One region of the Streptomyces sp. NPDC006512 genome, then DNA from elsewhere that is predicted to be linked to it. Evidence: riboswitches for the same ligand, from Rfam matches in the RefSeq annotation. Region 1 holds a riboswitch; the other holds the start of a gene.
What was found. A riboswitch is a leader RNA that binds a small molecule or an ion and turns the genes downstream of it on or off. The one in region 1 is predicted to bind S-adenosylmethionine.
Positions count from the first base shown of each region.

Region 2: another riboswitch for S-adenosylmethionine. It lies ahead of ABZZ17_RS25165 (aminotransferase class V-fold PLP-dependent enzyme); the one in region 1 lies ahead of thrC (threonine synthase).

Region 1 covers NZ_JBEXPG010000018.1:117,338-121,371, forward strand. The annotation lists gene ABZZ17_RS15190 (ubiquitin-like small modifier protein 1) at 246-521, opposite strand; gene thrC (threonine synthase) at 556-1,845, opposite strand; SAM riboswitch class I at 1,863-2,020, opposite strand; gene ABZZ17_RS15200 (glucosyl-3-phosphoglycerate synthase) at 2,203-3,153, shown strand; gene ABZZ17_RS15205 (trehalose-6-phosphate synthase) at 3,237-4,034, shown strand, end outside.
Region 2 covers NZ_JBEXPG010000038.1:12,554-16,587, reverse strand. The annotation lists gene ABZZ17_RS25175 (rhomboid family intramembrane serine protease) at 1-686, shown strand, start outside; gene ABZZ17_RS25170 (Lrp/AsnC ligand binding domain-containing protein) at 683-964, shown strand; gene ABZZ17_RS25165 (aminotransferase class V-fold PLP-dependent enzyme) at 991-2,385, opposite strand; SAM riboswitch class IV at 2,603-2,719, opposite strand; gene trpD (anthranilate phosphoribosyltransferase) at 2,805-3,869, opposite strand.

The DNA of each region.
Region 1 (4,034 bases):
GTGAAAATTTGGCATATTCCAGGGCAACTCGGGCCTGACAATCCACGCCAAAGCCCCAAAGCGCGCGCACATGTTGACTCAATGTCAACCCTCTCGCGACCCGCTCATATGCGGCGGGCAAGACCAGCGGAGGGGACTTCCCCAACTCTACCGCGACCAATCAAGCAGAATTGCCCCCTCCGCTTATTGGCGGAGGGGGCAATTCGGAAAAGCGGTCACCCCGGAAGGGCGCGGTCCGGCGGGGATCAGCCCCCGGCGACGGCCGGAATGATCGAGACGCCGGCACCGTCGGGCGTCGCCGTCTGCAGGCCGCCCTCGAAGCGCACGTCGTCGTCGTTGACGTAGACGTTCACGAAGCGGCGCAGCTTGCCCTGGTCGTCCAGGACGCGCGCGGCGATGCCCGGGTGGTTCTTCTCCAGGGAGTCGATGACCTCGGCCAGGGTCGCGCCCTCGGCCGGGACCTCGGCCACGCCGCCGGTGTAGGTGCGCAGGATGGTGGGGATGCGGACGTTGACGCTCATGGCGCTACCGCCTTTCCGGGTGTCGTGGTGGAGGTCAGGCGAGGTTGGCGGCGCGGAAGGCGTCCAGGCTCGGGCGGATCGTGGCGGTCTGGCCGCTGTCGGCGGCCACCGCCTCCAGGGTCTTGAGGCCGTCGCCGGTGTTCAGGACCACGGTGGTCAGCGCCGGGTCCAGCTGCCCGTTCTCGATCAGCTTCTTCGTGACGCCGACGGTCACGCCGCCCGCGGTCTCGGCGAAGATGCCCTCGGTCTGGGCGAGGAGCTTGATGGCCTCGACGACCTGCTCGTCGTTGACGTCCTCGACGTAGCCGCCGGTGCGCCGGGCGATGTCCAGGACGTACGGGCCGTCCGCCGGGTTGCCGATCGCCAGGGACTTGGCGATGGTGTTCGGCTTCTGCGGGCGGACCACCTCGTGCCCGGCCTTGAAGGCGGTGGACACCGGGGAACAGCCCTCGGCCTGGGCGCCGAAGATCTTGTACGGCTTGTCCTCGACGAGACCGAGCTTGATCAGCTCCTGGAGACCCTTGTCGATCTTCGTCAGCTGGGAGCCGGACGCGATCGGGATGACGATCTGGTCGGGCAGCCGCCAGCCGAGCTGCTCGCAGATCTCGTAGGCGAGGGTCTTGGAGCCCTCGCCGTAGTACGGCCGCAGGTTGACGTTGACGAAGCCCCAGCCCTCGCCCAGCGGGTCGCCGATGAGCTCGGAGCAGAACCGGTTGACGTCGTCGTAGTTGCCCTCGATGCCGACCAGGTCGCCACCGTAGACACCGGCCATGACGACCTTGCCCTGCTCCAGGTCGTGCGGGATGAACACGCAGGAGCGGAAGCCGGCGCGGGCGGCCGCGGCGCCGACGGCGCCGGCCAGGTTGCCCGTGGAGGAGCAGGACAGGGTGGTGAAGCCGAAGGCGCGGGCGGCCTCGACGGCGATGGCCACGACACGGTCCTTGAAGGAGTGCGTCGGGTTGCCGGAGTCGTCCTTGACGTACAGCTTGCCGGTGACGCCGAGCTCCTTGGCCAGGTTCGCGGCGTCCACGAGCTTGGTGAAGCCCGGGTTCAGGCTGGGCTTGGAGGCCACGTCCGCCGGGACGGGCAGCAGCGGGGCGTAACGCCAGATGTTGTCGGGGCCGGCCTCGATCGCGGCGCGCAGGGCCTCGGGGTTCCCGAGGGGCAGCTCGTAGGCGACTTCCAGCGGTCCGAAACACTCGGCGCAGGCGAAAATGGGACCGAGCTCGAAGCGGGTACCGCACTCGCGGCAGGAAAGGCCGGTGGCGGGTCCGAGATCCACGGAATCCAGGTCGGCAGAGGTGGCGACGGTCTGTGCAGCCATGATGGCGAGGCCCTTTCTCCTCATCTTCCCCATGGCGCACTTCGCCATGAGACGGAATTGGCACCTTCCCTAGCCGGGGACCCCGCGGGAGTGCGTCTCAGACGCATCGCGAGAACCGACTGGAGGGTTGCCGGGGCTTCAACGGGCCGTATCCCTCTGCCCCTCTGGATGAGCGGTATGGCACCGGGCGGCGCGCAGGGCGCGTCCGGGCGTTTGTACGCGGGACCCCCGGCATGCGGTGGTCCTTCGCGTTGTTCAAGACTGTAACCGAAGGTCCGGGTGGTTGAGACAGCCGTCCGAACCGCGAGATGGATCACTTTTCGGTCCAAACCACCGATGAAGCAGGGAGTCCCGAGAGTGCTGGAAGAGGTGGAGCGCTGGCTGGCCGCCCGCTCCTGGTCCGCAGCCGACCGACCGCTCGACCAGCTGCTCGACCGGAAACGGGCGGCGGGCACGACGGTCAGCGTGGTGCTGCCCGCCCTCGACGAGGAGGCCACCGTCGGGCGGATCGTCGAGGTGATCCGGCGCGACCTGATCGAGGGCCCGCCGATCCCCCTCGTCGACGAGCTCGTGGTGATCGATTCCGGCTCGACGGACCGTACGGCGAAGGTCGCGGCCGAGGCCGGCGCCCGGGTGGTGCACCGCGACGACATCCTGCCGCGGCTGCCCGCGCTGCCCGGCAAGGGCGAGGTGCTGTGGCGCTCGCTGCTCGCCACGAGCGGCGAGGTCGTCTGCTTCGTGGACGCCGACCTGCGGGACTTCTCGGCGGCGTTCGTGTCCGGGATCGTGGGCCCGCTGCTCACCGATCCGCAGGTCCAGTTCGTCAAGGCGATGTACGACCGCCCGCTGGGGGACGCCCCCGGCCAGGGCGGCCGGGTCACCGAGCTGGTCGCGCGGCCCCTCCTCAACCTGCACTGGCCGCAGCTGGCCGGCTTCGTGCAGCCGCTGGGCGGCGAGTACGCCGTACGGCGCTCCCTGCTGGAGCGGCTGCCGTTCCCCGTCGGGTACGGGGTGGAGCTGGGGCTGCTCGTGGACGCGCTGCACACGGTCGGGCTGGACGCGCTGGCCCAGGTCGACGTCGGGGTCCGGCTGCACCGGCACCAGGACGGGCAGGCACTGGGCCGGATGGCCGCCGCGATCTACCGCACGGCGCAGCTGCGGCTCTCGCGCGGGCACCTCGTGCGGCCGGAGCTGACGCAGTTCGAGCGGGGGCCGGACGGGTTCGTTCCGCGCACCTATCCGGTGGACACCGAGGAGCGGCCGCCGATGGTGGAGATCAAGGAGTACGCGGGGCGCCGCGTGGCCTGACCGGGGGTCCGGGCCGGGAATGATCCTCGCCGCGCTCGGCGTACACGCGTTTGACCGGGGGCGGGCCTGGCTAGGTTGGCCGCATGGCTTCTCAGGCTTCTCAGGTACTCGTCGCCGCGAACCGCGGCCCGCTCTCGTACGCCCTCGAACAGGACGGCACGCTCAGTACCCGGCGCGGCGGGGGCGGTCTCGTCTCCGGCCTCTCCGCGGCCCTCGCGCGGCAGCCGGAGGCCCTGTGGATCTGCGCGGCCCTGTCCGACGCCGACCGGGAGGCGGTCCGCCGGGGCGTGTCCGAGCCGGGCGTGCGGATGCTCGACATCGATCCGGGGGTGTACGACGACGCGTACAACGGCATCGCCAACTCGGTGCTCTGGTTCACCCACCACCACCTGTACGACGTCCCGCGCGAGCCGGCCTTCGACGCGGAGTTCCGGCGGCAGTGGCAGTCGTACGCCGCCTACAACCGGGCCTTCGCCGAGGCGCTGGCGGAGGAGGCCGCGCAGGGCGCGTCGGTCCTCGTCCAGGACTACCACCTGGCGCTGGTGCCGGGAGCGCTCCGCGAGCTGCGGCCCGACCTGCGGATCTCGCACTTCACGCACACGCCGTGGGCCTCGTCCGAGTACCTGGACATGCTCCCGGACGACGTCCGGCGGGACCTGCTGTGGGGGATGCTCGGCGCGGACGTGGTGGGCTTCCACACCTGGGCCTGGGCGGACCGCTTCCTCGGCTGCGCGCGGCTGGACGACGAGCGGGGCGTCGCGGAGCCGAAGTCCGCGGCGGAGTCCCGGTACGTCGAGAAGTCCCCGCTGGGGCCGGTGCGGCACCGGCGGACGGAGGTGCGGGTGTTCCCGCTGGGCGTGGACGGGGACGACCTGCGGGCG
Region 2 (4,034 bases), on a different contig from region 1:
GGGGCCCGGTGGTCACGTACGCGCTGATCGCCGGCTGCTGCGTGGCGTTCGTCCTCAGCCCCGCCTCGGGCCTGAACCCGTCCTACGGGACGGGCGAGCGGCTGCTGGTGACGGGGACGGCGTACTTCCGGCACTGGGGCGTGGTCCCGGACGAGCTCTTCTCCGGGGCGGGACGGCCCCTGTTCACCCCGCTGACGGCGCTCTTCGTCCACGGCAGCTGGCTGCACCTGCTGGGGAACATGCTGTTCCTCTACGTGTTCGGGGCGATGACGGAGGAGCGGATGGGCCGCGCGGCCTTCCTCGTCTTCTACGTCTGCACGGGATACCTCGCCCTGGCCGCGTACGCGGCGGCCAACGCGTCCTCGGACCAGACCCTGGTCGGGGCGTCCGGCGCGATCTCGGCGGTCCTGGGCGCCTTCCTGTGCCTGTTCCCGCAGGCCCGGGTGACGAGCCTGTTCCCGTTCCTGCTGTTCCTGCCGCTGCGCTTCCCCGCGTGGATCGTGCTGCTCTTCTGGTTCGGGCTCCAGTGGCTGGCGGCGCACCGCGCGGGGAGCGGCCCCGGAGTCGCCTACCTGGCCCACGTGGTGGGCTTCTCGCTCGGCTTCCTCTACGCGTGGGCCCGTTATCGGCGTACGACTAGAGTGAGGCGACCAGTGACTGCCGGCGAGGGAGACAGCCAACCGTGATCACCGCGATCGTGCTCATCAAGACCAGCGTGGACCGCATCCCCGAGATCGCCGAGTCCATCGCGCAGCTGGACAGCGTCAGCGAGGTCTACTCCGTCACGGGAACGTACGACCTGATCGCGCTGGTCCGCGTGGCCCGCCACGAGAACCTCGCGGACATCATCCCGGGCCGCATCAGCAAGATCCCGGGCGTCGAGGCGACGGACACCCACGTCGCGTTCCGCACCTACTCCCAGCACGACCTGGAAGCGGCGTTCGCGATCGGCCTCGACGCGTAGCGCCCGCCGGCCGCTGGTGCCGGCCGTCAGACGGCCGGGACGCAGCGGCCCTCTTCGGTGCGGTACTGCCACTTGGCGCCGTCCGCGACGAGTTCCCGCACCGCGCGGACGAAGCGCTCCACGTGCTCGTCGGGGGTGCCGGCGCCGAAGCTGACGCGGATGGCGTTCAGCGAACGCTCCCCCGGCGCCGCCTCGGGGGCACCGCATTCCCCCGGCTCCTGCGGCTCGCTGCCCAGCAGCGTGCGCACCAGCGGGTGGGCGCAGAAGAGTCCGTCGCGCACCCCGATGCCGTACTCGGCGGACAGGGCGGCGGCGAAGTGCGAACTGTTCCAGCCGTCGACCACGAACGAGATGACGCCGACGCGCGGGGCGTCGTCCCCGAAGAGGGACAGGACGCGGACCGCCGGGACCTCGGCCAGGCCCTCGCGGACCCTGGCGATGAGGTGGCGCTCCCGGGCGACGAGACCGTCGAAGCCCGCCTCGGTGAGGGCCTTGCAGGCGGAGGCGATGGAGTAGACACCGATGACGTTCGGGGAGCCGGCCTCGTGGCGGGCGGCGGTGGTGTGCCACTCGACGTCGACGCCGCCGTCCTCGCGGCGGGCCACCTTGCGGGAGGCGCCTCCGCCGGCCAGGTACGGGTCGGCCTCCTGGAGCCAGTCCGCGCGGCCGGCGAGTACGCCCGAGCCGAAGGGGGCGTAGAGCTTGTGGCCGGAGAAGGCGACCCAGTCCACGTCCAGGTCGCGGACGGAGACGGGGTGGTGCGGGGCCAGCTGGGCGGCGTCGAGCACGATCCGCGCACCGTGGGCGTGCGCGGCGGCGGCGAGCTCCTTCACGGGCCACAGCTCACCGGTGACGTTGGACGCGCCGGTGACGCAGACCAGCGCGGGACCGTACGGGTCGCGGTCGGCCAGGGCCCGCTCCAGGGTGGCGACGGCCTCGCCGGGGGTGCGGGGGGCGTTGAGGTAGGTGACCCGCGCGTCCGTCCAGGGCAGCAGCGAGGCGTGGTGCTCGGTCTCGAAGACGAAGACCTGGCAGCCGGCCGGGAGGACCGCGGCGAGCAGGTTGAGGGAGTCGGTGGTGGACCGGGTGAAGACCACCTGGTCCGAGGGCCGGCAGTCGAGGAACTCGGCGACCGTGACCCGGCTCTGCTCGAAGAGGTCCGTGGACAGCTGCGAGAGGTAGCCGGCGCCGCGGTGGACGCTGCCGTAGTACGGGGCGTACGCGGCCACGTCGTCCCAGACCCGCTGGAGCGCGGGGGCGCTGGCCGCGTAGTCCAGGGCGGCGTAGGTGACCTCACCGCCGGTCACGAGCGGGACGGTGACGTCCCGGCCGAGCACGGCCAGCGGCTCGGCACAGGCGGGGCCCCCGGCGGTGGCGGCGTCGGTGGCGTCGGTGGCGGCGGTGTTCAGGGATGCGGACATGGCGGTATCTCCCGGCAGGCAGGGCTGAATGGCTTCGGTGTGCCCGTACGCGGGTACGGCTCTGCGGCCGTCCGGGGTACGGGAAAGCCCTCGGAGTGACGCGGGGCGCACGGAAGCGGACCCGGTCCGAGGGGTGAAGTGGGGGCGGAGTCGCCCTATCGCATTCGCTTGCTCACGGAAAACGCTCCTCGAGAGACCAGGACCCCTGGTGTCGAGGGATCCGCGCTTGCCGTAGACCTCGCTGCCTACGGCCTGGTCATCACCCGGGGCACCCCGCCACGGAAGGAGGGTTGCCGGACAGCAAGCCGGGGCCTAAACGCTGTCACTCGTGACCTGGGCAGAATCCTGCCACACGATCTCCCGTGCGCAAGACCCCGGTCCACGATGCGGACCGGGGTCTTGGCCGAAACGGGTGGGGCTCAGGCGTTGCTGGCGGCCACCCAGCGGTCCAGGGCGGCCCGCGCCGCACCCGAGTCGATGGACTCGGCCGCCCGGGTCACGCCGGCCGCGAGCTGCTCCTCCAGGGAGCCCGTCCCCGGGTCCAGCGCGACCAGGGCGGCGGCCGAGTTCAGCAGTACGGCGTCACGGACGGGGCCGCTCTCGCCCGCCAGCAGCCGGCGGGCCACATCGGCGTTGTACGAGGCGTCCTCGCCCCGCAGCTGCGACACGTCGACGAGCGGGATTCCGATGTCGCGCGGGTCGAACGTCGACTCGGTCACCGAACCGTCCCGGACCCACCACACGCGCGAGGTGGCCGTGGTGGTCAGCTCGTCGAGGCCGTCGTCGCCGCGGAACACCAGCGCGGACGAGCCCCGCTCGGCCAGCACCCCCGCCATGATGGGGGCCACCCGCGGATCGGCCACGCCCGTCGCCTGGGCCCGCACCTTGGCCGGGTTGGTCAGGGGACCTAGGAAGTTGAAGGTCGTCCGGATGCCCAGCTCCTTGCGGGCGGCCGCCACGTGCCGCAGCGCCGGGTGGAACTTCACCGCGAAGCAGAGGGTGATCCCGGCCTCCTCGACGACCTCCACCACCCGGGCGGGGGTGAGGTCGAGGTTGACGCCGAGCTTCTCCAGCACGTCGGAGGAACCGCTCGCGGAGGACGCCGCCCGGTTGCCGTGCTTGACGACCTTCGCGCCCGTGCCGGCCACCACGATCGCCGACATGGTCGAGATGTTGACCGTCTTGGCGCCGTCGCCGCCGGTGCCGACGATGTCCACCGCCCGGCCCGCCACCTCGATCAGGTTGGCGTGTTCGTACATGGCGCGCACCATGCCGTTGATCTCCGCGACGGTCTCCCCCTTGGCCCGCAGCGCGACCACGAAGCCGGCGATCTGCGCGTCGGTGGCCTCGCCCCGCATGATCCGTTCCATCGCCCAGGCGGTGTCGTCCGCACCGAGGTTCCGGCCGGTCAGCAGGGCGTCGAGGACGCCCGGCCAGCCACGGGCCGCCACGCTGTCGCCGCCTGCCGGGGTCACAACGTTCATGGTCCGCTCCTGCTGCTCATCGGGATACCACGGGGGAATGGGAAGGAGACCAGCCTATCCAGCCCCGGAGACGGCAAAGAGCCCCGTCCAGACACTGGACGGGGCTCTCGCCGTGGCGACACCAGGATTGACCGAAATCAATCCCTCAAGCGGTCATGCCGGAGA